2 regions of the Bacillus sp. N5-665 genome follow, and region 1 is predicted to be linked to the other one. Evidence: predicted binding sites of a transcription regulator. Region 1 holds the regulator's gene; the other holds the start of a gene.
What was found. Region 1 encodes Rex, which represses fermentation and respiration genes when NADH is low (regulators of the CRP and FNR family bind a similar motif). Its sites were predicted from a motif close to TTGTGAAATATTTCACAA; they were not measured.

Region 1 (15,231 bases):
GAAGGCTTTCGGGTCGTAAAACTCTGTTGTTAGGGAAGAACAAGTGCTAGTTGAATAAGCTGGCACCTTGACGGTACCTAACCAGAAAGCCACGGCTAACTACGTGCCAGCAGCCGCGGTAATACGTAGGTGGCAAGCGTTATCCGGAATTATTGGGCGTAAAGCGCGCGCAGGTGGTTTCTTAAGTCTGATGTGAAAGCCCACGGCTCAACCGTGGAGGGTCATTGGAAACTGGGAGACTTGAGTGCAGAAGAGGAAAGTGGAATTCCATGTGTAGCGGTGAAATGCGTAGAGATATGGAGGAACACCAGTGGCGAAGGCGACTTTCTGGTCTGTAACTGACACTGAGGCGCGAAAGCGTGGGGAGCAAACAGGATTAGATACCCTGGTAGTCCACGCCGTAAACGATGAGTGCTAAGTGTTAGAGGGTTTCCGCCCTTTAGTGCTGAAGTTAACGCATTAAGCACTCCGCCTGGGGAGTACGGCCGCAAGGCTGAAACTCAAAGGAATTGACGGGGGCCCGCACAAGCGGTGGAGCATGTGGTTTAATTCGAAGCAACGCGAAGAACCTTACCAGGTCTTGACATCCTCTGAAAACCCTAGAGATAGGGCTTCTCCTTCGGGAGCAGAGTGACAGGTGGTGCATGGTTGTCGTCAGCTCGTGTCGTGAGATGTTGGGTTAAGTCCCGCAACGAGCGCAACCCTTGATCTTAGTTGCCATCATTAAGTTGGGCACTCTAAGGTGACTGCCGGTGACAAACCGGAGGAAGGTGGGGATGACGTCAAATCATCATGCCCCTTATGACCTGGGCTACACACGTGCTACAATGGACGGTACAAAGAGCTGCAAGACCGCGAGGTGGAGCTAATCTCATAAAACCGTTCTCAGTTCGGATTGTAGGCTGCAACTCGCCTACATGAAGCTGGAATCGCTAGTAATCGCGGATCAGCATGCCGCGGTGAATACGTTCCCGGGCCTTGTACACACCGCCCGTCACACCACGAGAGTTTGTAACACCCGAAGTCGGTGGGGTAACCTTTATGGAGCCAGCCGCCTAAGGTGGGACAGATGATTGGGGTGAAGTCGTAACAAGGTAGCCGTATCGGAAGGTGCGGCTGGATCACCTCCTTTCTATGGAGAATTGATGAACGCTGTTCATCAATATAAGTTTCCGTGTTTCGTTTTGTTCAGTTTTGAGAGAACTATCTCTCATATATAAATGTATGTTCTTTGAAAACTAGATAACAGTGTAGCTCATATTTTTTTAATTTTAGTTTGGTTAAGTTAGAAAGGGCGCACGGTGGATGCCTTGACACTAGGAGTCGATGAAGGACGGGACTAACGCCGATATGCTTCGGGGAGCTGTAAGTAAGCTTTGATCCGAAGATTTCCGAATGGGGAAACCCACCATACGTAATGGTATGGTATCCTTGCCTGAATACATAGGGTAAGGAAGACAGACCCAGGGAACTGAAACATCTAAGTACCTGGAGGAAGAGAAAGCAAATGCGATTTCCTGAGTAGCGGCGAGCGAAACGGAACATAGCCCAAACCAAGAGGCTTGCCTCTTGGGGTTGTAGGACATTCTATACGGAGTTACAAAGGAACGAGGTAGACGAAGCGACCTGGAAAGGTCCGTCGTAGAGGGTAACAACCCCGTAGTCGAAACTTCGTTCTCTCTTGAATGTATCCTGAGTACGGCGGAACACGTGAAATTCCGTCGGAATCTGGGAGGACCATCTCCCAAGGCTAAATACTCCCTAGTGATCGATAGTGAACCAGTACCGTGAGGGAAAGGTGAAAAGCACCCCGGAAGGGGAGTGAAAGAGATCCTGAAACCGTGTGCCTACAAATAGTCAGAGCCCGTTAATGGGTGATGGCGTGCCTTTTGTAGAATGAACCGGCGAGTTACGATCCCGTGCGAGGTTAAGCTGAAGAGGCGGAGCCGCAGCGAAAGCGAGTCTGAATAGGGCGTTTAGTACGTGGTCGTAGACCCGAAACCAGGTGATCTACCCATGTCCAGGGTGAAGTTCAGGTAACACTGAATGGAGGCCCGAACCCACGCACGTTGAAAAGTGCGGGGATGAGGTGTGGGTAGCGGAGAAATTCCAATCGAACCTGGAGATAGCTGGTTCTCCCCGAAATAGCTTTAGGGCTAGCCTTAAGTGTAAGAGTCTTGGAGGTAGAGCACTGATTGAACTAGGGGTCCTCATCGGATTACCGAATTCAGTCAAACTCCGAATGCCAATGACTTATCCTTAGGAGTCAGACTGCGAGTGATAAGATCCGTAGTCAAGAGGGAAACAGCCCAGATCGCCAGCTAAGGTCCCAAAGTGTGTATTAAGTGGAAAAGGATGTGGAGTTGCTTAGACAACTAGGATGTTGGCTTAGAAGCAGCCACCATTTAAAGAGTGCGTAATAGCTCACTAGTCGAGTGACTCTGCGCCGAAAATGTACCGGGGCTAAATACACCACCGAAGCTGCGAATTGATACCAATGGTATCAGTGGTAGGGGAGCGTTCTAAGTGCAGTGAAGTCAGACCGGAAGGACTGGTGGAGCGCTTAGAAGTGAGAATGCCGGTATGAGTAGCGAAAGACGGGTGAGAATCCCGTCCACCGAATGCCTAAGGTTTCCTGAGGAAGGCTCGTCCGCTCAGGGTTAGTCAGGACCTAAGCCGAGGCCGACAGGCGTAGGCGATGGACAACAGGTTGATATTCCTGTACCACCTCTTTATCGTTTGAGCAATGGAGGGACGCAGAAGGATAGAAGAAGCGTGCGATTGGTTGTGCACGTCCAAGCAGTTAGGCTGATAAGTAGGCAAATCCGCTTATCGTGAAGGCTGAGCTGTGATGGGGAAGCTCCTTATGGAGCGAAGTCTTTGATTCCCCGCTGCCAAGAAAAGCTTCTAGTGAGATAAAAGGTGCCTGTACCGCAAACCGACACAGGTAGGCGAGGAGAGAATCCTAAGGTGTGCGAGAGAACTCTGGTTAAGGAACTCGGCAAAATGACCCCGTAACTTCGGGAGAAGGGGTGCTTTCTTAACGGAAAGCCGCAGTGAATAGGCCCAAGCGACTGTTTAGCAAAAACACAGGTCTCTGCGAAGCCGTAAGGCGAAGTATAGGGGCTGACACCTGCCCGGTGCTGGAAGGTTAAGGAGAGGGGTTAGCGTAAGCGAAGCTCTGAACTGAAGCCCCAGTAAACGGCGGCCGTAACTATAACGGTCCTAAGGTAGCGAAATTCCTTGTCGGGTAAGTTCCGACCCGCACGAAAGGTGTAACGATTTGGGCACTGTCTCAACCAGAGACTCGGTGAAATTATAGTACCTGTGAAGATGCAGGTTACCCGCGACAGGACGGAAAGACCCCGTGGAGCTTTACTGTAGCCTGATATTGAATTTTGGTACATTTTGTACAGGATAGGCGGGAGCCATTGAAACCGGAGCGCTAGCTTCGGTGGAGGCGCTGGTGGGATACCGCCCTGAATGTATTGAAATTCTAACCTACGGGTCTTATCGACCCGGGAGACAGTGTCAGGTGGGCAGTTTGACTGGGGCGGTCGCCTCCTAAAGTGTAACGGAGGCGCCCAAAGGTTCCCTCAGAATGGTTGGAAATCATTCGTAGAGTGCAAAGGCATAAGGGAGCTTGACTGCGAGACCTACAAGTCGAGCAGGGACGAAAGTCGGGCTTAGTGATCCGGTGGTTCCGCATGGAAGGGCCATCGCTCAACGGATAAAAGCTACCCCGGGGATAACAGGCTTATCTCCCCCAAGAGTCCACATCGACGGGGAGGTTTGGCACCTCGATGTCGGCTCATCGCATCCTGGGGCTGTAGTCGGTCCCAAGGGTTGGGCTGTTCGCCCATTAAAGCGGTACGCGAGCTGGGTTCAGAACGTCGTGAGACAGTTCGGTCCCTATCCGTCGTGGGCGTAGGAAATTTGAGAGGAGCTGTCCTTAGTACGAGAGGACCGGGATGGACGCACCGCTGGTGTACCAGTTGTTCTGCCAAGGGCATAGCTGGGTAGCTATGTGCGGAAGGGATAAGTGCTGAAAGCATCTAAGCATGAAGCCCCCCTCAAGATGAGATTTCCCATAGCGTAAGCTAGTAAGATCCCTGAAAGATGATCAGGTTGATAGGTTCGAGGTGGAAGCATGGTGACATGTGGAGCTGACGAATACTAATAGATCGAGGACTTAACCATATAATATGAAGCAATGTTATCTAGTTTTGAAAGAATATAAAAAACTTGTTGACTTTAAAAGTTAAATAAGTTATGATGATTCTTGTCTTAAATGAATACAGTCTGGTAATGATGGCAGAGAGGTCACACCCGTTCCCATACCGAACACGGAAGTTAAGCTCTCTAGCGCCGATGGTAGTTGGGACCTTGTCCCTGTGAGAGTAGGACGTTGCCAGGCTATTTATATCATCGCGGGGTGGAGCAGCACGGTAGCTCGTCGGGCTCATAACCCGAAGGTCGCAGGTTCAAATCCTGTCCCCGCAACCAAATGGTCCCGTGGTGTAGTGGTTAACATGCCTGCCTGTCACGCAGGAGATCGCCGGTTCGACCCCGGTCGGGACCGCCATTTTATATAAAGAAAAGAACGAAACATGTTGTTTCGTATTTTTTTATTTGTTTTAACAAAAAACTAATAAAGACAGTCAAACTATCCTTAGGAAAACTCCTAAGGACTTTTTTATATATTCAAAACCTGTATAATAAAGAGCAGAGAACATTGTGAGTAAAGTAGGTGAAGTCTGTGAGTAAATATGAAATAACAACAAACTCTTCTGAGGAAACACAAAGATTATCAGAAAAACTAGGTGGACTTGTCGGTGCACAAGATGTAATTATTTTAGAAGGAGATCTAGGGGCTGGTAAGACAACTTTTACAAAAGGGCTAGCAAAAGGTCTTGGAGTGAAAAGAGTTGTAAATAGTCCTACCTTTAATATTATTAAAGAATATAAAGGGAGATTGCCGCTATATCATATGGACGTGTATCGCTTAGCGGAAAGTGAAGAGGACTTAGGTTTTGATGAGTATTTCTACGGTGAAGGAATTACCGTAGTAGAATGGGCTCATTTAATAGAAGCATTTTTACCAAATGAGAAGTTACAAATTAGTTTATTCCATGCTGGAGATGATACAAGGAAAATTGTACTCGAGCCAATTGGAGATCGATATATTAGATTATGTGAGGAGCTATTACAAGATGAAAGTACTAGCAATTGATACTTCAAATTACGTAATGGGTGTATCCCTTATTGAGGAAGGAAACGTAATTGGGGAAATCATTACAAACTTAACAAAAAACCATTCTGTACGTCTTATGCCAGCTGTAGAGAAATTGTTAAAAGAATGTGGTGTAAAACCGAAAGAATTAACTAAAATCGTTGTAGCTGCTGGACCTGGATCATATACAGGTGTTCGTATAGGTGTGACAGCTGCAAAAACATTAGCTTGGTCACTTCAAATACCAATTGTAGGTGTATCAAGTTTAGAAGTAGTGGCTGCAAATGGTGCTAATTTTAATGGATTGATCTGTCCTTTATTCGATGGAAGACGTGGACAAATTTATACTGGGTTATATACATATGAAGGAGAGCATTTAAATTCTATAGAAGAAGACCGAATCATCCTTATTGTAGACTGGTTGCAAATGTTAAAAGATACAGGAAAGCCTGTTTTATTTATTGGTAACGATGTTAAACTGCACAAAGAGACGATTATCGAACATTTAGGCGAACAAGCTGTATTTGCTCCCTTCACTAAAAATAACCCAAGACCAAGTGAGTTAGCTTTCTTAGGGTTACAAAAAGAAGAACAAGATGTACATTCATTTGTTCCTAGTTATCTTCGTTTAGCTGAAGCTGAAACAAAGTGGTTAGAAAGTCAAAACAAGTAGGAGTCTCCAGAAGATGGATATGATATTTAGAAAGATGGAACTCGATGATATCGCTCAAATTGTAGCTATTGAAGAAGCGTCTTTTTCAACTCCTTGGACTGCAGATGCCTTTCACCGTGAGTTAACGACGAATGAACATGCACATTATGTTGTGCTAGAAAAAGATGGTCGTGTAATTGGGTATTGTGGATTGTGGATAATTATTGATGAATCACATATAACAAATATAGCTATTTTGCCAGAATACAGAGGTCAAAAGCTAGGGGATGCTTTATTGAAAGAAGTTATTTCCGAAGCGAAAGATTTAGGGGTAAAAACGATGACGCTTGAAGTACGTGTATCAAATGAAGTAGCAAAACAGTTATACAGAAAATACGGATTTCAAAATGGTGGAATTCGTAAACGATACTATGCAGACAATCAGGAAGATGGTCTCGTAATGTGGGTGAATATATAATGGAAAAAAATACGATTATACTTGGTATTGAAACAAGTTGTGATGAAACAGCAGTAGCAGTTGTTAAAAATGGAACGGAAATTATTGCGAATGTCGTTGCATCACAAATTGAAAGTCATAAACGTTTTGGCGGAGTTGTACCAGAGATTGCATCCCGTCATCATGTAGAAGAAATTACAGTTGTGTTAGAAGAAGCTTTAAAAGAAGCAAATATCACATTTGATGATATTGATGCAATTGCTGTAACAGAAGGACCTGGGTTAGTAGGAGCGCTTTTAATAGGGGTAAATGCAGCGAAAGCAGTGGCTTTTGCACATGATATTCCTCTAGTGGGTGTTCATCATATCGCTGGGCACATTTATGCGAACCGTTTAGTAAAAGAAGTTCAATTCCCACTACTATCACTTGTTGTATCTGGTGGACATACGGAGCTTGTTTATATGAAAGAACATGGTTCATTCGAAGTGATTGGTGAAACAAGAGATGATGCAGCTGGAGAGGCATATGATAAAGTAGCTCGAACGTTATCCATGCCATATCCAGGTGGTCCTCACATTGATCGCCTTGCACATGAAGGGGAACCGACAATCGATTTGCCTCGTGCATGGCTAGAACCTGATTCGTATGATTTCAGTTTCAGTGGATTGAAATCAGCAGTTATCAACACTGTGCATAACGCAAAACAACGCGGGATAGAAATTGCACCGGAAGATTTAGCAGCAAGTTTCCAAGCGAGTGTAATAGATGTGCTTGTAACGAAAGCATCTCGTGCAGCAGAAGCGTATAACGTAAAGCAACTGCTTCTTGCTGGTGGAGTAGCTGCGAATAAAGGACTTCGCGCACGTTTGGAAGCGGAATTTGCGACAAAAGAAAATATTGAGCTAATTATTCCTCCACTATCTTTATGTACCGATAATGCAGCGATGATTGCAGCCGCAGGTACAATTGCATATGAACAAGGAAAACGTGCTACATTAGCTTTAAATGCAAATCCAGGATTAGATATTGAAGCATAGTTATACACAAAATTAACCACAGCTTGTGGATAAAACCCATATTATCTGTTGATAATATGGGTTTTATTGTGTATATAAAATGTTGATAACTTTTTTGTTAGTTGTGGATAATGTGGAAAAGTTATTTTGGGGTTTATTTTATAAAGGTGGATATGTGTATAAACCTGTGGATAAAGTAGGTGAAGTCTGACCTTTGAATGTATTCTTTTTTGGGAAATAAATCGCAAAAAGATATCTCTAAAAAACATTTTGAAATGTGCCCTTATTATAGGGGCGAGCCAACATTGTCAAACTTTGTCGGTAAATCGGTATGTCGTGTCGAATCGTTTATACCCCAGCTAGAAGATAAAAAGGATGTCGCATAGTCAAAAATCCCGACTTATGAGACATCCTTCTTATTCATACTCTTATAAATGTAATTCTTCCCATTCTGCCATACAAGCATCAAGTTGCTCTTGTAGTGTTTGCTTTTTCGTTGTAATTTCACTAGCCTTTTCATAATCTGCGTATATTTCTGGTAAGCAAAGTTGATCTTCTAACGTAGCAATTTCTTCTTCAAATTCTACAATATTTTGTTCTAGCTCCTCAATTTTTCGAGTGCGTTGACGTTCTAATTGTTTACGCTCTTTTTCTTCGAGATAATTTAATTTTTCTTGAGCTACAGTTTTTTGAACAGGTGCTTGGTTTTCTTGCTGTTCTTGTTGTTCAAATGCTGCACGTTCAATCATTTCATTTTTCTTCTCCACATAGTAATCGTAATCGCCTAAATACTCTTGTGCACCTTCTGTTGACAACTCAACAACGGTCGTCGTTACACGATTAATAAAGTAGCGGTCATGTGAAACAAATAGAAGGGTGCCTGGATAATCAATTAAAGCATTCTCCAAAATTTCTTTACTATTTAAATCAAGATGGTTCGTAGGTTCATCGAGAATTAATAAATTCGATTTTTGCATCATAAGTTTTGCAAGAGCTAATCGAGCTTTTTGTCCACCACTAAGAGAAGATACTGGTTTTAGTACATCATCCCCTGTGAATAAGAAGTTACCTAATATCGTGCGAATTTCTTTTTCGGGCTGCAGTGGATATTCATCCCATAACTCATTTAAAACTCGCTTAGAAGATGTTAAGTTTGCTTGTTCTTGATCATAATAACCAACAGATACATTGGATCCGAAAGAAACATCACCATTTAATAGTGGTAACTTATTCACAAGTGATTTTAATAATGTGGATTTCCCAATTCCGTTTGGACCAACTAAAGCAACGCTATCCCCGCGAGTTAAGCGCATAGTTACATGTTCAATAATCGGATCATCATCATAGCCGATAGTTGCATCCTTTACTTGTAAAACATCATTTCCACTTTGTTTTTCGATATCGAAGTGGAAGGATGCTGACTTAGAATCACCTAAAGGTCTAGTCAATAATTCCATTCTATCTAATTGTTTACGACGGCTTTGAGCACGTTTTGTCGTAGATGCGCGAGCTATATTTTTTTGAACGAAATCCTCAAGCTTAGCGATTTCATCTTGTTGTTTTTCATAACGTTTCATGTCTTGCTCGTATAATGCTGATTTCAAGTCTAAATATTTACTGTAGTTACCAACAAATCGTCTGCTTTCTTTATTCGAAATTTCATATACTTGTGTAACGAGTTTATCTAAGAAATAACGGTCATGAGAAACGATTAGTATTGCGCCAGGATAGCCTTGTAAATATTGTTCAAGCCATGTTAATGTTTCGATGTCTAAATGGTTTGTAGGCTCGTCCAAAATAAGTAGGTCTGGTTTCGTTAATAATAATTTACCGAGAGCTAATCGTGTTTTTTGTCCACCACTTAATGTAGAAATCGTCGTCTGGTGCGTTTCAACTGGGAAGCCAAGACCACTTAAAATCGAGCGAATATCTGCTTCATATTGATATCCACCTTGATCTTTATAATCTAATTGCAATTGGTCATAATCAGCTAATAATCTTTCATATGTAGCCTCGTTTGAAAAGTTTTCTTCTTTTCCCATCTCTTGCTCTAGCCTTCGAAGTTTTGTCTCCATTTGCTGCAAGTGTGTAAAGACGGTTAACATTTCATCCCAAATTGTTAAAGATGTTTCTAACCCGGTATTTTGAGCTAAATATCCGATTGAGACATCTTTCGGTTTTATAATTTCGCCACCATCATGAGATAGCTCACCAGCTATTATTTTTAATAATGTAGATTTTCCGGCCCCATTTCGTCCGACTAATGCGATACGATCTTTCGTTTGAACTTCTAATTTTATGTTTGCAAGAATCGTTTCTGCACCGTATAATTTCGTAAGCGCGTTTACTTGTAATAAAATCAATGTTTTCACCTCAAATAATTTCTTAACTTTGCCATGTTTATATTTCTCAATCATACTAAAAATAGTGTATAGTTTAAAATAAAGAGAGAATACTTCTTCTCTTTATTATACAGGGAAATTCATGAGTGCTAAACTTCTGTATTTGATTCAAGTATATGAATAAAGATAGGAAGAGAGGAGAGGTTATATGGATCAGCAAAAAATTCCACAGGCCACTGCCAAACGATTGCCTCTATACTATCGATTTATCCAAAACTTATCTCTTTCTGGTAAGCAACGTGTTTCATCAGCCGAATTGAGCGAAGCGGTAAAAGTTGATTCCGCAACGATTCGAAGAGATTTTTCATATTTTGGAGCGTTAGGGAAAAAAGGTTATGGATATAACGTAAATTATTTATTATCATTTTTCCGTGAAACACTCGACCAAGATGATATAACACGTGTAGCACTTATTGGAGTAGGTAATTTAGGGACCGCTTTCTTACATTATAATTTCACGAAAAACAATAATACAAAAATTGAAATGGCGTTTGATGTTAGTGAAGAGAAAGTCGGGACAGAAATCGGGGGCATTCCTGTATATCATTTAGATGAATTAGAAGAACGTTTATCAACTGATATACAAGTGGCAATATTAACAGTACCCGCTACAGTAGCACAATCTGTAGCAGATAGATTGGCAGAAACGAACGTGCATGGTATTTTAAATTTCACACCAGCGCGCTTAAATGTGTCAGATAATATAAGAATTCACCATATTGATTTAGCGGTAGAGTTACAAACACTTGTTTACTTTTTAAAGAATTATCCACAATAAAACGCAGAGGAAGCGACCTCTGCGTTTTATTATTGTTTTTTCTTTGTGAATTTAACTAAGATAAGGCGAAGTGCCAAATTAAAATCAATTGTTGCCATAACTGCAAATAGTATTGTCCACATATTCCAGATTGTATCTGTTACGTTCGTAATGGCGAAGCGTGTAAAGATACATCCTAGAAGGAAGTACAATGCAGCCATGAACAATGGTGAGTTCCTCATACTAAAAATCCTCCGATAAAGCCTTGCATTTTTTCAGCTTCTTTAATCATTTCTTGAATTTGTTCATTGCTCATTAAAACTTGAGCAACTGCAACTAATGTATTCATTGCAACATGAGCCGCGATAGGGACGATAATACGCTTCGTTTTTACATATAAAAAGGCGAATACGAGTCCCATAGAAGTGTATACCAATAAGTGAGTGAAATCAAAATGAATTGCTGCGAATACAAGAGAACTAATGATAGCAGCAATAAAGAAGTTAAACTTCTTATAAAGTGTACCAAATAAAATTTTTCTAAATACGATTTCTTCCAAAATAGGTCCTATTATAGAGATAACGATAAGGAACCAAGGTGTCGTTCTTGCGATATCCATAAGTCTTGCTGTATTTTCTGATCCAGGTTTAATTCCTAATACACGCATTTCTATCATACCGGCAATACTTTGTGAGAAAAATGCTAGGAAGAACCCAATAAAAATCCAACCAATCGTAGCTGGAACAGTAGAGCGCATTGTATCTAAACGTCTGTCACGAATATCTGTTCTAAGTAACCAAAGTACGATACATAATGCAATAAAGAAGCTAATGATTGCCCAGTGGCCAGTTATGAGTTGAAATTTCTCTTCTCTAGTAAATCCTCTGTTATCATAAAGTCCAGTTTTCAGCAGAAGTGGTAATCCAGCAATGGATGATAACTGCATTAAAATGTATGTAACGATAACCCACCAATATTGTTTTTTCAAATGGTTTAACCATCCTTTCTAACTCTAGTGTATGAGATAAGGTAGGATAACATGTAAGTATGCTACCTACGATATAAACTTCACTTAAATTATGTTTTTTTCGTAAATCCTTATTTGAAATTATAATAGAAGACAGGAGAAAGTTGTGTGTATAGCGAAAACAACTTAGGGTGTCCTTTCATATTGTAACATACGAGTAGTGGAAACAACGATTCATATAGTAAAGGTAGAAGAAGAGGGACTCTATATAGAAAAGTGTATAGCTTAATTTGCGAAAAAATTATGATTTTTTTACTTGCAAAAGAAATTGAGATTATTTATTATTATAAGTGTGTTAGCACTCGGGTGACTTGAGTGCTAATAAATAAAATTTACATAACAAAATGAGGAGGTTATTGTTCATGCTAAAGCCATTAGGTGATCGCGTTGTAATTGAGCTTGTTCAAGCAGAAGAAAAAACAGCAAGTGGTATTGTATTACCAGACACTGCAAAAGAAAAACCACAAGAGGGTAAAGTTATTGCAGTAGGTACTGGTCGAGTGCTTGAAAATGGTGAGCGTGTTGCTTTAGAGGTAGCTGCAGGTGATCTTATCATCTTCTCAAAATATGCAGGTACTGAAGTAAAATACGAAGGTACTGACTACTTGATTTTACGTGAAAGTGACATTTTAGCAGTTATTGGTTAATTATATAAATCTTAAAAAATTCAAGGGGGTCAATTATTATGGCAAAAGATATTAAATTTAGTGAAGAAGCACGTCGTTCGATGCTTCGCGGTGTCGACACTCTTGCAAACGCAGTTAAAGTAACGCTTGGACCAAAAGGTCGTAACGTTGTACTTGAGAAAAAATTCGGTTCACCACTTATTACAAATGACGGTGTAACAATCGCAAAAGAAATCGAATTAGAAGATGCATTCGAAAACATGGGTGCAAAATTAGTAGCAGAAGTTGCTAGCAAAACAAATGATGTAGCTGGTGACGGAACGACAACTGCAACTGTATTAGCACAAGCAATGATTCGTGAAGGTCTTAAAAACGTAACAGCTGGTGCGAACCCAATGGGTCTTCGTAAAGGTATCGAAAAAGCTGTTACTGCTGCAATTGCAGAATTAAAAGAGATTTCTAAACCAATCGAAGGTAAATCTTCTATCGCACAAGTAGCTGCTATTTCTGCAGCTGACGAAGAAGTAGGTCAATTAATCGCTGAAGCAATGGAGCGCGTTGGTAACGACGGCGTTATTACTTTAGAAGAATCTAAAGGATTTACAACAGAATTAGACGTAGTAGAAGGTATGCAATTTGATCGTGGATATGCATCTCCTTACATGATTACTGATTCTGACAAAATGGAAGCAGTTCTTGATAACCCATACATCTTAATTACTGATAAGAAGATTTCTAACATCCAAGAAATCTTACCAGTATTAGAGCAAGTGGTACAACAAGGTAAACCACTTCTTATCATCGCTGAAGATGTAGAAGGCGAAGCTTTAGCTACATTAGTAGTGAACAAACTTCGTGGTACATTCAATGTAGTAGCTGTTAAAGCTCCTGGATTTGGTGACCGTCGTAAAGCAATGCTAGAAGATATCGCAATCTTAACTGGTGGCGAAGTAATCACTGAAGAATTAGGTCGTGACTTAAAATCTGCTACAGTTGAATCTTTAGGACGTGCTGGTAAAATCGTTGTAACGAAAGAAAACACAACTGTAGTTGAAGGTATCGGAAATTCACAACAAATCGAAGCTCGTATCGGTCAAATCCGTGCGCAATTAGAAGAAACTACTTCTGAATTCGATCGTGAAAAATTACAAGAGCGTCTTGCAAAACTTGCAGGTGGCGTAGCGGTAATTAAAGTAGGTGCAGCAACTGAAACTGAGTTAAAAGAGCGCAAACTTCGTATTGAAGATGCACTTAACTCAACTCGTGCAGCAGTAGAAGAAGGTATCGTTGCAGGTGGTGGTACTTCACTTATGAACGTATACACGAAAGTAGCTTCTATCGTAGCTGAAGGCGACGAAGCAACAGGTATCAACATCGTACTTCGTGCATTAGAAGAGCCAGTTCGTCAAATCGCAATCAACGCTGGTCTAGAAGGATCTGTAGTTGTAGAGCGTCTAAAAGGCGAAAAAGTAGGCGTTGGTTTCAACGCAGCTACTGGCGAGTGGGTTAACATGCTTGAAACTGGTATCGTAGATCCAGCTAAAGTAACTCGCTCTGCACTTCAAAACGCAGCATCTGTTGCAGCTATGTTCTTAACGACTGAAGCTGTAGTAGCTGACAAGCCAGAACCAAATGCACCAGCAATGCCTGACATGGGCGGCATGGGCATGGGCGGTATGGGCGGAATGATGTAATTCCGTTTGCTCGAAAAACATCCATTTCTATATAGAAATGGATGTTTTTTTTATGTTTTTTAGAAAAGGAAATGAATTTCTGTAGAATTTTGTCGCTTTCTCTCTTGACCATACGGATACTTCATTGTTAGAATCTAGGAAGATAATATAAAACAATCCTTCATATATCCTCGATGATATGGTTTGAGAGTCTCTACCGGGTTACCGTAAACAACCTGACTATGAAGGCAGTGCGTCTTATATTTATAAAGAGCGGAAGACTATCTTTCTTTATAAAGCCAGACCCCTGCCTTTTCTTTGTTATGAGACTAGAGGCGGAGGACTGGCTTTTTTTATTATATTAGTAATGCTTTTTGCCAAATTGGTGAAAATATTTATATACGAGAACTAACGTTGGGGTGATTATTTTGAAGAAGCAGCATGATACAATTATCGTTTTAGATTTTGGGAGTCAGTACAATCAGTTAATAGCACGTCGAATTCGTGAGTTCGGTGTATACAGTGAACTTCATCCACATACAATTACTGCAGAAGAAATTAAAGCAATGAATCCAAAAGGGATTATCTTCTCTGGTGGACCAAATAGTGTATACGGTGAAGGCGCATTACATTGTGATGAAAAAATCTTTGAACTAGGATTACCGATCTTCGGTATTTGTTACGGTATGCAGCTTATGACGCAACACTTCGGTGGGAAAGTAGAACGTGCAAACCACCGTGAGTACGGAAAAGCTGTTCTTAAAGTAGAGAACGAATCAAAATTATATGCGAACCTTCCAGAAGAGCAAGTTGTATGGATGAGCCATGGTGACTTAGTAACTGGTTTACCTGAAGGATTCGTAGTAGATGCAACAAGTGAGTCTTGTCCAATTGCTGGTATGAGCAATGAAGAGCAAAACTTATACGGTGTACAATTCCACCCAGAAGTACGTCACTCTGAGCACGGTAACGATTTAATTAAAAACTTCGTATTCGGCGCATGTGGTTGTTCTGAAGGATGGAACATGGAGAACTTTATCGAAGTAGAATTAGAGAAAATCCGTGAAACTGTTGGAGACAAAAAAGTACTATGCGCACTTAGCGGCGGTGTAGACTCTTCTGTTGTAGCAGTATTAATTCATAAAGCAATCGGCGATCAATTAACATGTATTTTCGTTGACCACGGCTTACTTCGCAAAGGTGAAGCAGAAGGCGTTATGAAAACATTCAGCGAAGGCTTCCACATGAATGTTATTAAAGTGGATGCACAAGAACGCTTCATGAACAAGTTAAAAGGTGTAGAAGATCCAGAGCAAAAACGTAAAATCATCGGTAATGAATTCATTTACGTATTTGATGATGAAGCTTCTAAATTACAAGGTATGGAC
Region 2 (15,231 bases), 460 kb from region 1:
AAGCATTATAATTTTAAGAAGGTGTTTCATTTCTACCATTCCTTCTTTTTATTTTATATACAATAAAAACTAACAAAGGTGCTAACACGACAAAGCCCATATCTATCCAAGCTAAATAAGTTCCGTAATTTGACAAGTCATTCAAACTACTAGGTATCATATTCAGCATAAAAATAATCGGGGCACTTACGAAAATAAAAATATGTTTCTTCACTTTCGGAAACATAGCACAAAACAATAAAGATGCGACGTCATAATACATTGCTGTAGTGTTATAAATAGTAATAATCCAAGTAGTAAAAAAAATCGCATCAAACCTTTCTAAAAACCCCCCACCAATTTCAATTTCTTTCCCTAGTTCAATTGTTGGATATGTCAATCCACGTGTTGTCATATATGTAAAAACACTAATACAAGTTACATAAATTAAAATGTATGACAACACGTTTACCATCACCGCTTTTGCAACTGCCATCGGTGCCTTTTTCACTGACTTATCGTTCAACATCACAGCATAAAACAGAGCTACCTCAAATCCGATAAATGTGAAAATAGAGTTTTTAACTCCTACAGCATATTGACTGACGTCCGTTTGAAAAGCTGGTAGTAAATTATTTATTTCCATTAAATTTATATTCAATAAAGAAAGCAGCACTATCGCAATTAAAACTATAGGTAAAAACAAAACGTTTAGCCTTAATAAAGCCGCTCTCGATCCTGCTATTCCATAAATAACAACTAATAGGAAAAAGAAAGACAATAGTTGCACTGGTGTATCACTAAATAAATACGTTTGTGAAATAATTGCAATCATTCGCGATTCATATGCTGTCAAAGCAGCAAACGTTAATACTAAAATGCTACTAATTGTGTATGCAACAGGCTTCGTCAAATGTGCACTCGTATATTGAACAAAGTTTTGTTTTGGGAATAAAATAGCTACCCTCGTTACAAACCACCCTAAAACCGCACAGACTAATCCACCCAAAAGCAAAATAATCCAACCGTCCGAAAATAAGGTTTGCGTAGCAATATCTCGCGGCATAGATAATGCACCTATACCGATAATTGTTGACGATACCGCAAAACCAATTTCACGAGATCCAATCTCTTCATCCCCATATTCAAATGGCTTCAATTACTCTCGCTCCTTTGGACGTATTGTAGAATCTTTCGTTTGTAAGTACTCTGGTCTTTCTTTCAACATTGATTTTGGCAAGCGAATCATTTCTTCTTCCCAATCTTTATAAAATGCAGGAGCAATAGGCGTTGTATATGGCACCCCAACACTCTTTAAATTCGTAATATGAATCGCAAGTGCAATAAGAGCTAAAATAATTCCATATAGTCCAAAAGCAGTCGCCGCTAAAACAAAGACAAAAAGTAAAATCCGAAACGTAATCGTAATGCTATATACAGGCAGTGAAAATGTAGCAATTGCAGTAACTGCAATAATAATTACTAAAAACGGATTTACAATCCCTGCGTTCACCGCAGCTTCTCCAATTACAAGACCACCTACAATCCCAATTGTTTGCCCCATCGGTTTTGGCAACCTAATTCCCGCTTCTCGTATTAACTCCATCGTTAATGCCATCATTAACGTTTCTATATATGCCGGAAATGGTACCCCTTCTCTCGCTCCCGCAATAGAATAAGCTAATTTAGAGGGAATAAGCCCTTGATGATACGAAACAAGCGCTACGTACGTGGCAGGTAGTAAAACAGCAGCAATACCTGATCCCATACGTAAAATTCTTAATAACGTACCAATTACCCAGCGCTCATAATGATCTTCTACAGATTGAAAAATATCAACAAACACTAGTGGAGCGATAAGAGCAAATGGTGATCCGTCCACTAAAATGGCCGCTTTTCCTTTCGCTAGCGCAGCCACTATATTATCAGGTCTTTCTGTATTCAAAAATTGCGGGAATGGTGATAAATTATTGTCTTGAATTAATTGCTCAATCGTTCCTGTCTCAAGAATAACGTCTGCCACTATTGATTGAAGCCGTCGATCTAATTCGTCTACAATATAAGGGTTAATAATATCCTCTATATAGACTAAAGTTACTTCTTTTTGCGATCGCTTCCCCATAATATAGGATCGAAACCGTAACTTCGGATCACGTAAGCTGCGGCGAATTAACATCTTATTTACGTTAATATCTTCATTCAATCCAATTCTTGGTCCACGTATTAAATCTTCTGTTACTGGAGATTCTAGACTTCTTTTTTCCCATGCTCGGCTATTAATGACAATAGCGGTTTGAATATTATCAATTAATATAACTGTGTCTCCTGCTAAAATCGCATTTATAATGTCTGGAAACGTTGTCTTCATACCGACTTCTGCAATAGAAATAAAACGATCCAATAATGTTTGAACAACAGCTTCTTCTTTTTGTACTTCTTCATATTGAAGTGTACGAACTACATATTTATAAACATTATCCTTATCTGTTAACCCACATAAAAAAATAACCGCACAGCGTGTAAAACTACCCGCAAGGGCAACTTCCCTAATTGTTAAATCATTAGGCGAACCTAATTCATCCCTAATTTCTTTCATAACTTCAAATAAGTTACCTTTTAACTCTAACAATTCCCCCACCTAACTTCCTTTTCAACAAGTTTTTAGTTAGATTCCGCTAATAGAAGAAAATATATACAAAAAAGAGCTATCTCTTTTCAAAGATAGCTCTAGCACACGGATTACTTTTCTACTATTATACTGTCTGTCTTTATAGACACATTTCTCGTGAACCCGCTAACGATAAACATCACAATCATATTCATTAACAATGCGACTATACCTACATTTAAATCTTTTATATATTGAGGGAAACCTGGAAACATTGTAGCTATAGTTGAACCAGATAAAGTAATATATGCGACCACTAACAATCCAATCCCCATTCCTGCAATTGCCCCTTGCTTCGTAATAACTTGACGTGGAAACAAACTACATACAAGCGCAGGGAAAAGTTGTGTCACTATACTGTATCCCATTAAAAGAAGTGCTCCTATTGTTTCTCCACCTTTAAAAGTGAACAAAACAGCTACAAGCGTTACTACAGGAACAAATAATTTTGCCGCTTTAGCAACTTGTCTATCTGAAGCAGATGGGACCATTGTTCGGTAAATATTTTTTGCTAATAAAGTAGATGCCGCCATAACAAGCATGGAACCCGGAACTAATGCTGTTAATACTCCTGCACTACCAATAATACCAATAAACCATGGATCAAATGTTTGAAGAGCGAGACGGAATAACGAAAGGTCTACATCCCCTCCCTTTAACCCTGGAACTTGCAGTATAGCTGCAAACCCTGCAAAGAACACGAAAAGTAAAACTAAAGAATACAATGGCATAATTGCCGCATTTTTACGAAATACTTTTTCATTTTTTGCAGAGAAAGCAGAAGCGAATGTATGGGGCCACATATAGAAACCGAGAGCTGTTAATACAATAGTAGAAACAAACCAAGAAATGCTCATTCCTTCATCAGGTAAAGATAGAAATCCTGGTTTTGCTGCTTCTACAGCTTCAAACATCGGCTGAAAACCTCCGTAATAATGATATGGTAAATATATACCTAAAAACATAACGATAAACAGGATCATAATATCCTTCAAAGCGGCTGTCCAAGCAGAGCCGTATATGCCTGAAACCATTACATATATCGTTATAACAATCGCACCAATCCACACTGCAATAACTGGTGATACCCTGCCGTAAGATGCTTCCGAAACGATAATACCTAATCCTTTTAACTGTAAAACAAGGTATGGGATAATTGAAATAACCCCAATGACAGAAACGATAATGCCAAGCGTCTGACTCTTATATTTCTTCACAAAAAAATCTGGCTGTGAAACAAGATTATGCTCTTTCGCATACTTCCAAACTGGCGGCAATAAAAAGTAAGATAAAATATAAGCTAGTGCACCATAACCTAAAATATAGAAAGTAGGTGCTCCTTTACTATACGCCCATCCACTTCCGCCTAAAAATGTGAACGTCGTATAAATTTCACCTGCCATAAGAAGAAAAACAAAAATAGTGCCAAAGCCTCTTCCTCCAACTGACCATTGCTCTAAATTCATATCTTTTCCATGTTGTGCCCGAATTCCTAAAAATAGTGCGAGAAACAAAAATAAAATAATGATAAGTAAGGCGATCATTTTACATCCCCCTTATTAGCAGGATCAAATACGTACACAAGCCCCATACAAAGAGACGTAATGAGCACCGATAATAATACCCAAAATAATAAAAATGGCATCCCTAATACGTAAGGAGTAACTGAATTAGCAAATACAGGTCCAACAACTAAACAAAAAACTGGAATAAGCGCTAATACGTGTATTTTCTTCATCTCATTCTCCTTTACTTATAAAATTCATAATAGATGATACAAAAACTTCCACTCCAATCGGTAATGCATCTTCATCAATCGTAAAACGAGGATGATGGTGCGGATATATAATTCCCTTCTCTTTATTTCCCGCTCCGATAAAAAAGAATGTCCCTGGCGCCTTTTGTAAAAACGCTGAAAAATCTTCCCCAGCCATCGTCGGTTGTAAACGAGTAACTCGTTCCCTTCCATAAAGCTGTAATGCAGTTTGCTCAATAATCTCTGTAACTTCATAATCATTTACTACTGGTCGATATCCATATTCATAAGAAAATGTATATTTCGCTCCGTAAGATTCCGTCACATGCTTCACAATCCGTTCAATCCTTTTCTCTGTTTCTTCTCGCAACTCATGTCTTAAACTCCGCACTGTCCCTTCAATCTCCGCTTGTTCTGGAATCACATTATGGGTTGTCCCAGCATGAAATTGCGTAACAGATACTACAAGAGAATCTAACGGATTCGTGAGGCGAGATACAATGTGCTGAAGTTGCGAAACGACTTGTGTACCGATTGCAATACTATCAACCGTTTCATGAGGGATTCCAGCATGTCCACCTTTTCCTTCTATCGTAATTTTAAAAACATCTGGGGCAGCCATTGCAGGACCATAAATTACACCTATTTTACCAACCTCTAACGATGCCCAAAGGTGAGCACCAATAATATAATCCACACCTTCCATTACGCCCGCTGCAACCATTTCCTCTGCACCGCCAGGAAAGTTTTCTTCTGCATGTTGGAAGAGAAAACGAATCTCTCCTTTAATCTTCTCTCTTTTTTCTACTAACTTATGTACGACCCCAAGTAATATCGCTATATGTCCATCATGGCCACATGCATGCATAACACCTGGATATGTAGAAATAAAATCAAACTCATTTTCTTCATGAATAGGAAGAGCGTCCATGTCAGCACGAACCGCGATGGTTTTACCAGGTTGCTTACCAATCAACCTTGCCATTACACTATATTTAGTAGGTCTTGACACTTCTAAACATGGGATTTTTCGAAGTATATCGAATACAAATTGCGATGTTTTTTCTTCTTGAAAAGATAACTCTGGATACTTATGAAAATGCCTTCTCCACTCAATCAATTGATTTTTCGATAAAACCAGTTCCTTTGCAACATCCATTTCTCTTCGCCCCTTCTTCACCAAGTTAAATGTTATTATAACGTGAATTGTTAACTTTTAAAAGAATATTCTGAATTTTCCATTATAATAACTTAAAAATAAAAAGCCATCAAAAAGATGACTTTTTCAGTATTATAGAATAGTAATCGCTTGTTTCCCCATTTGCTCCCAAGCTTTCTCAAACTCTGCTCGCGGAACAGCAAAACGCGGATTATTTTTAAGCGGATCATTTACATATACAAAGTTTTGATCATACCCAACTATTACTACACTATGTTCATAATATGTAATTTTCACTTCGCCAGAGCTTGTATTCCATGTTTCAAAACTACTCTCGGCTAGTGGCTTAAACGTTGTATTAATAATGACCCATACTGGCGAACCGGAACTAACTACTTTATACATATCTTGCACGTCTCTACCTGTTAAATTAACTACTTTTTCAGGAGCATATTTTTCTGCTAAATTAAAAATGGGTTGATTATATACACCATATCCTGGCTCTGCCTTCGTATAAATATTTCCAACAAACCCCTCATAAGGATTTCCACGTAAACCATTTTGTTCAAATGGAACACGATGAATTTCGCTAGCAAGTTGCATCTTATCTACTTGTATACCTTTGTATTTTAGCAACATAGCCAAACTTGTAACTTCACATCCACGAGGTAATTCTGGTAACTGCTTTATAAACGGAACATTTTCAATCATAGTTGCTTCTTTCATTTCAGATAAAAACTCTAAACGGAACACTTGCGCCTTTTGTATAATTTTATCTTTCCCTATAAAAAACGCGGCAGCAAATATAATTCCAAAAACAAAAAGATATTTTAACTTTTTCATTTTAAACAAAACTCCATTAATTATTATTTTACAGACATACCTCTTATCATTGTACCTTTCTTCTTACTAGTTTGCTAGAAAGATTCTATGAATTATTGTTCACACTTCCATCGTTATAAAATTCTAATTATTTTTAATAAAAAGAAAAAACAATATACTTTTCTGAATATTTTTGCTAAAATCAAAATAATTAACATAGTGAAGATATCACCTTGTTAATAAAAACATTCTTAGAGTATTTAGTCATAGTTCGCATTTTTACATACTCCATTCATTTCATAATAAATAAGCCGAGTATGTGTCACATCCCCCACTAATGATTAAAAACTCGGAATGAAAATCAATTCATACAAGAAAATAACGGGGTGAGGGGCATATGAATCAACAAGTAGAACAAACAGATTTAAAACGAACAATGAAAAGTAGACACCTATTTATGATTGCACTTGGTGGGGTTATCGGAACTGGCCTATTTATGGGATCTGGTCAAATCGTCCATAACGCCGGTCCTGGTGGTGCTATTCTTGCATTTTTAGTCGGTGGATTTGTTATGTATTTAACGATGTTATGTCTTGGTGAATTATCAGTTGCTATGCCAGAAGCAGGTTCATTCCAAAGCTATGCAAGCAAATTTATTTCACCTGGTTTTGGATTTGTTGTCGGTTGGATGTATTGGTTAAATTGGGCTGTTACAGTTGGGGTAGAGTTAACAACTGTAAGTATTTTAATGAAACGTTGGTTTCCAGACGTTTCTTCGTGGATTTGGTGTGTTACATTTGCAGCAGCACTCTTTCTTGTAAACGCATTATCAGCAAAGGCATATGCAGAAGCAGAATTTTGGTTCGCAAGTGTAAAAGTCGCAACCATTGTTATTTTCATCGTACTCGGTGGTGCAGTTATGTTCGGTCTACTAGACTTTAATGGAAAACCAGCACCAATGCTTCACAATTTCACTGAAAATGGCGGGTTATTTCCAAACGGTGCATTAGCTGTTCTTCTTACGATGATTACAGTAAATTACTCCTTCCAAGGAACAGAATTAATCGGAATTGCTTCAGGAGAAAGTGAAAACCCTGAGAAAACAATTCCAAAAGCGATTAAAAATACCATTTGGCGAACTCTCTTCTTCTTCGTCCTAGCAATATCAGTTGTTGTAGGTTTACTCCCATGGCAAGAGGCTAATCTAGTCGAAAGTCCATTTGTACTTGTATTTGATGTGGCTGGTGTTCCATATGCAGCTGACATTATGAACTTTGTTATTATTACAGCAGTATTATCCGTAGCCAACTCTGGTCTATACGCAAATTCTCGTATGCTTTGGGCGATGGCAAAACAAGGAATGGCAAGTCCAGCTTTTACGAAGTTAACTAAAAAAGGAGTGCCACTAAACGCATTAATTTTCAGTCTAATTTTTGCAAGTTTGTCTCTATTAACAAGTATATTTGCGGCAGATACTGTCTTTTTAGTTTTAACATCTATTGCAGCTATGGCCGCTGTCGTAGTTTGGATGTCAATCGCAGCTTCACAGTTTTTCTTCCGTAGAAATTTCTTAAAAAACGGCGGGGACATTAATGATTTAAAATATCGCACACCACTTTATCCAATCGTTCCAATCGTAGCATTCTCACTCAATTTCATTACATTTGTTAGTTTAGCTTTCATTCCAGATCAGAGAATTGCTCTTTATTGTGGTATTCCATTTATGATTTTTTGTTACATTTTATACCAATTAAAATATAAAAAAGTTGTCACATTTGAACAACAAATAAATCTAAAAAAAGAAGTAAACTAAATATACAAAATATTCAGCTATCTTTCTTATCATAAGATAGCTTTTTTCTATTTCTTGGATATCTTGGTATAACTTTATTTATCTTAAAATTTCCACAATCACGTTTTTCACTGGAAAATGGTTTACAATGTTATCAAGTTACAAATGATATTCACCTTAAAAAGTGTGCATTTGTGTCTATTTTTTAACAATATCACAAAAACTATTGCCATCTATAAATTAATAGGTTTATATTGTTTTATTGGCATAGTTTCAATCCAAGGAGAAAGGAGATTTTCAATCGTGCAACTAAAGAAAACGTTTTGGAAGCTGGCTTCGCTTCTTCCGTTATCATTACTTCTGTTCCTCGGCGGCTGTGATAAGAAACTCGCAGTATTAAATCCGCAAGGACCTGTTGCAAAAGCACAGTATGATTTAATTGTTTGGTCATTCTTGCTTATGTCATTAATTATCGCAATTGTATTCATCTTGTTTACAGTCATCTTGATTCGTTATCGTGAAAAACCAGAGAATATGGACTACGAGCCACCTGAACAACACGGTAACACATTATTAGAAATTATTTGGACGCTTGTTCCTGTTATTATCGTTATCGCATTATCGATTCCAACAGTAAAAGCAACGTATGCTTCGGAAGAGGTTCCGGAAGAGTCCAAACATATTAAACCAGTTGAGATTTATGTTACATCTGCAAACTGGAAATGGTTATTCAGTTACCCAGAGGAAAAAATTGAAACCGTTAACTATTTAAACATCCCAGCTGGTGTACCAATTCAATTCAAACTGACTTCTGTCGGTCCAATGAATGCTTTCTGGGTACCAGAACTTGGTGGTATGAAGTACACTATGGATGGCATGATTATGGATCTTTATTTACAAGCTGATAAGCCGGGTTCTTACCTAGGCCGTAGTGCGAACTTCTCTGGTGAAGGATTCACACATATGGAGTTCGAAGTTGAAGCAAAAACTAAAGAGAAATATGACAAGTGGGTTAAAGAAGTACAACAAACTGCTCCTAAACTAACAGAAGATAAGTACAACGAAATTGTTAAACCTGGTGTAGTTGGTCGTATGACATTCTCTAGTCACCACTTAAGTTATGTAGATCCAAAATCACTTGAATATTGTGATTACAACTACTACAAAAACAAAAAATAATAGCTATTATTCCAACAGATTGGAGTGAACACAGTGAAGCTTGATGAATTCTTTGTCACAGGTGACCCGATTATTTACGGTGCAGACGCTTCTATCGTTCTTGTGACATTAGCAATCATTTTCGTACTAACAAAGTATAAAAAATGGAAATGGCTTTGGGACGAATGGTTAACAACTGTTGACCATAAAAAGATTGGGGCCATGTATATTATTTCTGCGGTTATCATGTTATTCCGTGGTGGTATGGACGGTTTAATGATCCGTGCACAGTTAACATTCCCAGAAACAACTTATTTAAATGCTGAACACTATAACGGAATCTTCACAACACACGGTACAGTTATGATTCTTTTCATGGCGATGCCATTCGTTATGGGATTAATGAACCTTGTAGTACCATTACAAATTGGTGCTCGTGACGTTGCATATCCGTTCTTAAATGCTTTAAGTTTCTGGTTATTCTTTGTCGGAGCAATGTTATTCAACATCGCTTTCGTAATCGGTGGTTCTCCAGACGCTGGGTGGACTTCTTACTTCCCAATGGCAGGTACAGAGTTTACTTCTGGTGTAGGAAATAACTACTACGCAATTGCATTACAGATTTCAGGTCTCGGTACGCTAATGACCGGTATTAACTTCCTTGTTACTATCTTAAAAATGCGTACACCTGGTATGACTTTAATGAGAATGCCAATGTTTACTTGGTCAATCTTAATTACAACAGTTATCATTATTTTCGCTTTCCCAGTATTAACAGTTGCTCTTGCATTAATGACATTTGACCGTCTATTCGATGCTCACTTCTTTACGATGGCGAGCGGCGGTATGCCAATGTTATGGGCCAACCTATTCTGGGTATGGGGTCACCCTGAAGTATATATCGTTATTTTACCGGCATTCGGTATTTTCTCTGAAATCATTAGTACATTCTCACGTAAACGTCTATTCGGTTACAGTGCGATGGTATACTCAATGGTTGCAATTTCTTTACTAAGTTTCGTCGTATGGCTTCATCACTTCTTCACGATGGGTGCAGGTCCAGCGGTTAACTCATTCTTCTCGATTTCGACAATGGCGATTTCGATTCCAACCGGGGTTAAGATCTTTAACTGGTTGTTTACACTGTATAAAGGACGTATTCGTTTTACAGTTCCAATGCTTTGGTCATTGGCATTTATTCCAAACTTCGTAGTCGGTGGGGTTACAGGGGTTATGCTTGGTATGGCAGCAGCTGATTATCAGTACCATAACAGCTACTTCCTAATTGCTCACTTCCACTACGTATTAATCGCAGGTACAGTATTCGCTATGCTTGCTGGATTCACATTCTGGTATCCAAAAATGACTGGTCATATGTTAAACGAACGCCTAGGTAAATGGACATTCTGGATCTTTATGAGCGGATTCAATATCTGTTTCTTCCCAATGTACTTCTTAGGTTTAGACGGTATGACTCGTCGTATGTACACTTACTCTGAAAGTCTTGGATGGGGATGGCTAAACCAAATCGCATCTGTTGGTGCGGTAATGATGGGTATTGGTTTCCTAATTCTTTGTTACAACGTAATTTGGAGTGCTCGTCACGGTGAACGTGACACAACTGGAGATCCATGGGATGGCCGTACACTTGAATGGGCAACTCAATCTCCTGTACAACATTACAACTTCGCGAAACTTCCTGAAATCAAAGAAGCTGATGCTTTCTGGTACATGAAAAAACGCGGAGAAACAGTTACACCAGCAGCAGAAGATATCAAACCAATTCACATGCCAAGTAACTCTGGTGTGCCTATTATTGCGTCTTTATTCTTCGGTCTTGCAGGTTTCGCATTAGTATTTAGCTGGTTCTGGCTTGCAGCAATCGGCGGCGTTGGTATTTTAGCTTGCTTAATCTATCGTTCATTCGATTATGATGATGGCTACTACGTAAGTGTTGATGAAATTAAAGAAACAGAACATATAGCATGAGAGGTGAAATGATATGGCGGCTTTAGATAAAAGCTTACCTTTGGAATATCAATCCGAGCAAAGCAGATTGAATATCCTAGGATTCTGGATTTTTCTTGGGGCTGAAATTATGCTGTTCGCAACACTTTTCGCCTCTTATCTAGTACTTGCTGGTCGTACGGCAGATGGCCCAACCCCAGCGCAACTGTTTGAACTTAAAACGCTTTTAATTCAAACATTACTACTTTTAACAAGTAGTTTCACATGTGGTATCGTAATTCACGAAATGCGTAAGCACAACCAAAAAGCAATGCTTGGATGGTTCATCCTTACATTACTTTTAGGTGCAGGTTTCCTATTCTTTGAAATCGAAGAGTTCATTATGTACATCGGTGAAGGCGCAACAATTCAAACAAGTGCTTTCCTATCTGCATTCTTCGTTCTTCTTGGAACGCACGGAGCCCACGTAACAGGCGGTATCATTTGGGCAATTTGTGTTATTATCCAAATTTTAAAACGAGGTTTAACACCAGTTACAGCTCGTAAAGTATTTATTATCAGCTTATACTGGCATTTCCTTGATCTTGTTTGGGTCTTTATTTACACACTAGTTTACTTGAACGGGATGGTGGCGTAAATGGGTCAAAATAACAACCAGGCAAACGGGCATGCGCATAGCGGATTCCCTTGGTCACACGTTTTCGGATTTATTTTATCGCTTGCACTAACGTTTCTAGCGTTATACGTGGCACTTTATACAAACTTGCCACTTTCAACAATCTTAACAACTATTATCGTAATGGCTGTTGCGCAAGCGTTGTTACAATTAATTATGTTCATGCATTTAAAAGAAGGAGAAGGAAGAGTTCAAATTCTTACTATGATATACAGTTTCTTCGTTGCAACTGCAACAGTTGGTTTAACTGTATGGATCTTCTTCTCAATGTAATGTACATGAAAAAGACTGCTGAGATTCCTCAGCAGTCTTTTTTTATCCCTCATTAACGAGCAGTAAGACCCCAGGGGGATCAACTGCCCGTAAAAGCCTTCACTTTATCCCCTCTCCTATTACATCCACATTACGGAATTAACAACAGAATCATGAAAAATATACTTATTATGACAAATCTTAAGAAAACTCTTTCTTTATGAAATCGAATCCATATGCGTTGCTTTTCTACCTATTATATGGCTAAATAAGTACTATATTTATTTGAAGGGAGAGAACGCAATGGAACATCATACTTCTGTTCTATCACTTATGGTTGTCGTTGCAATCGCGTTTTTCGTTCCCCTTTTGTTACAACGCTTTAAATTAAAAGCACTTCCTGTCGTTGTTGCAGAAATCATTGCAGGAATCTTTGTAGGTAAAAGTGGGTTTAATATTATTGAGCCAGATATGTGGCTTCAAGTCTTATCGACACTAGGATTTATCTTCTTAATGTTCTTAAGCGGTTTAGAAATTGATTTTTCTATCTTTAAACAAAAAGGGAAAAAGAATACGACAAACGAACCAAACACATTCCAAGCAGCAAGCATTATCTTCTTATTTATTTTCATCTTATCTTATGCCCTATCATTACTGTTCGTATGGCTAGGATTCGTGGATAATGCAATGTTTATGACTTTAATTATTTCAACTATTTCTTTAGGTGTTGTTGTACCAACATTAAAAGAGAATAACTTAGGAAAAACGGCAATCGGACAAATCATTTTATTAGTCGCTGTTATTGCAGATTTAGTTACAATGATTTTACTCGCTGTATTCGTCGGATTAAATTCCGAAAGCGGCCAAAGCATGTGGCTCCTTCTTCTTCTATTCGGCGCTGGTATTGTTATTTACTTCGTTGCAAAACGCTTTAAAAACATTCCATACTTAGATAGCTTAAAAGCTGGTAGTGTACAAATTGATACACGAGCTGTTTTTGCACTCATCTTAATATTAGTTGGGTTATCTGAATCTGTTGGAGCTGAAAATATTTTAGGTGCCTTCTTAGCAGGGGTACTCGTATCGTTATTATCACCAAATGAAGATATGGTTGAAAAACTGGATTCCATCGGCTACGGTTTCTTCATCCCTATTTTCTTCGTAATGGTTGGTGTGAATCTAGAAGTTTGGTCTATTTTTAAAGAACCTTCTAGCATGCTAATGATCCCAATTTTAATTGTAGGACTCTTTATTTCAAAACTGTTACCATCACTCGTCTTACGAAAATGGTATCCACGTAATATCGTACTAGGAAGTGCCATCTTATTAACATCGACACTTTCTTTAGTTATTGCAGCTGCACAAATTGGTGAAAAACTAGGAATCATCAGTCCAAGTTTATCTGCTTCCCTTATTTTAAGCGCAGTTATTACTTGTATTTTTGCACCTATATTATTTAAAAAAATGTTCCCAAAAGTAGAAACACCAAAACCAAAAGTTTCTATTATTGGCGCAAGCAGAATTACCCTTCCGTTATCACTTGATTTAAAACGAGAAGATTATGACGTAACACTATATATGATGCGTCAAAATAAAATAAATGATGAGGAAGCGAAATCACATGACTTCCCTATCGTAAAATTAGATGACATCACAATCGCTTCATTAACTGAACAAACAGCATTTCATGCAGACCGCGTTGTTGTTGCAACAAGCGATGATGAACAAAACTTATTATTAGCAGAACATGCAAAAGAGCTAGGGGTTGAACATGTTATTGCAAGTGTAGAAGATCCACTTCTACAAGAAAAAGCAACGCAAGAACATATCGCCGTATTCTCAACAATTAACTCTACACGTATTCTATTACGTGCACTAATTGATAAACCGAGTCTCGTTCGCTTAATTACAACAGCAAACGAAACAGTCCGTGAAGTGGAACTACGGAGTAATAAATATAACGGCGTTGCACTTCGTCGCCTTCCATTTTTAGGCGATGTACTCGTCATTCAAATTTATCGTGGAAATAAAGCATTAATCCCACATGGTGATACAAGCCTACAACACGGCGATACATTACTTGTAACTGGCTCAAAAGAACATATCGATACACTAAAAAGCATATTAGAATAGAAAAATGCCCCTCACATAATTGAGGGGCATTTTTTTCCATTTTATATGGTAAAATGTTACTATCACATATTATGAGGATGGATCACATTATGTCTATTGTAACTTTAGCTCTTTTATTATTAGCAGAAATACTCGTTGCCATTATTCTAATCGGTGTTAGCATTGAAATTTGTAGCTACGGATGGAAAAAATCGAATGGAATAAAATACTCTTGCCTCTTACTTTCACTCCTTCTCGGAACTGCTAGCATACTCGGACTTTTCGCCGCACCTGCCTATTTCTTTATACAACTAACAGAAAACGCCTTATAAGAAAGGATGTTAATATGATTACCGTGAAAAATATTGAGGGATCTGAAACTTACGTATTACGTCAAAAAATTTTACGCCCGAATCAAACATTAGCAGATTGTAAATACTCTTCCGACTATGAAACGGACACCTTTCACTTAGGCGCATTTATAAACGATGAACTAATTAGTATCGCTTCCTTCTCAAAAGAGATATACCCTGACTTACTAGCAGGTATTCATTATCGTCTACGAGGAATGGCCACATTACCTGAATTTCGAAACAAACGTGCTGGAAGCTCCTTAATTCAGAAAGCGGAGCAAGTCTTGCAAGAACGCCAAGCAAATATATTATGGTGTAATGGCCGAATTACTGTAGCTGAATATTACAAGCGCTTAGGCTTCCAGGAACATGGTGAAATCTTTGAAATTGAACCGATTGGCCTTCATAAAGTACTGTATAAAAGAATATAAGAAAAGCTTTCCGCAATATGGGAAAGCTTTTCTTATATTTCAATCTTCACTTTTTATTTTTCTCATATATATGTATATAAACAAACTAGGAACTAAAAAACAAGC

Region 2: qoxA (cytochrome aa3 quinol oxidase subunit II) is a predicted target of Rex. The motif match lies at 8,278-8,295, and genes of this name have one in related genera.

The regions. Positions count from the first base shown of each region.
Region 1 covers NZ_CP093325.1:5,259,467-5,274,697, reverse strand. The annotation lists rRNA gene MNO09_RS29510 (16S ribosomal RNA) at 1-1,132, shown strand, start outside; rRNA gene MNO09_RS29505 (23S ribosomal RNA) at 1,279-4,200, shown strand; rRNA gene rrf (5S ribosomal RNA) at 4,302-4,417, shown strand; tRNA gene MNO09_RS29495 (tRNA-Met) at 4,430-4,506, shown strand; tRNA gene MNO09_RS29490 (tRNA-Asp) at 4,510-4,585, shown strand; gene tsaE (tRNA (adenosine(37)-N6)-threonylcarbamoyltransferase complex ATPase subunit type 1 TsaE) at 4,760-5,233, shown strand; gene tsaB (tRNA (adenosine(37)-N6)-threonylcarbamoyltransferase complex dimerization subunit type 1 TsaB) at 5,214-5,906, shown strand; gene rimI (ribosomal protein S18-alanine N-acetyltransferase) at 5,920-6,363, shown strand; gene tsaD (tRNA (adenosine(37)-N6)-threonylcarbamoyltransferase complex transferase subunit TsaD) at 6,363-7,379, shown strand; gene MNO09_RS29465 (ABC-F family ATP-binding cassette domain-containing protein) at 7,787-9,721, opposite strand; gene MNO09_RS29460 (redox-sensing transcriptional repressor Rex) at 9,909-10,538, shown strand; gene MNO09_RS29455 (YdiK family protein) at 10,568-10,759, opposite strand; gene MNO09_RS29450 (CPBP family intramembrane glutamic endopeptidase) at 10,756-11,505, opposite strand; gene groES (co-chaperone GroES) at 11,907-12,191, shown strand; gene groL (chaperonin GroEL) at 12,230-13,864, shown strand; purine riboswitch at 14,005-14,106, shown strand; gene guaA (glutamine-hydrolyzing GMP synthase) at 14,272-15,231, shown strand, end outside.
Region 2 covers NZ_CP093325.1:4,802,218-4,817,448, forward strand. The annotation lists gene MNO09_RS27370 (Ger(x)C family spore germination protein) at 1-30, opposite strand, end outside; gene gerLB (spore germination protein GerLB) at 14-1,138, opposite strand; gene gerLA (spore germination protein GerLA) at 1,139-2,617, opposite strand; gene MNO09_RS27385 (sodium:solute symporter family protein) at 2,719-4,191, opposite strand; gene MNO09_RS27390 (DUF3311 domain-containing protein) at 4,188-4,385, opposite strand; gene MNO09_RS27395 (M20 family metallopeptidase) at 4,387-5,562, opposite strand; gene MNO09_RS27400 (C39 family peptidase) at 5,695-6,405, opposite strand; gene MNO09_RS27405 (amino acid permease) at 6,782-8,197, shown strand; gene qoxA (cytochrome aa3 quinol oxidase subunit II) at 8,480-9,355, shown strand; gene qoxB (cytochrome aa3 quinol oxidase subunit I) at 9,389-11,323, shown strand; gene qoxC (cytochrome aa3 quinol oxidase subunit III) at 11,337-11,939, shown strand; gene qoxD (cytochrome aa3 quinol oxidase subunit IV) at 11,940-12,251, shown strand; gene MNO09_RS27430 (monovalent cation:proton antiporter family protein) at 12,534-14,363, shown strand; gene MNO09_RS27435 (DUF4022 family protein) at 14,417-14,674, shown strand; gene MNO09_RS27440 (GNAT family N-acetyltransferase) at 14,689-15,126, shown strand; gene MNO09_RS27445 (hypothetical protein) at 15,166-15,231, opposite strand, start outside.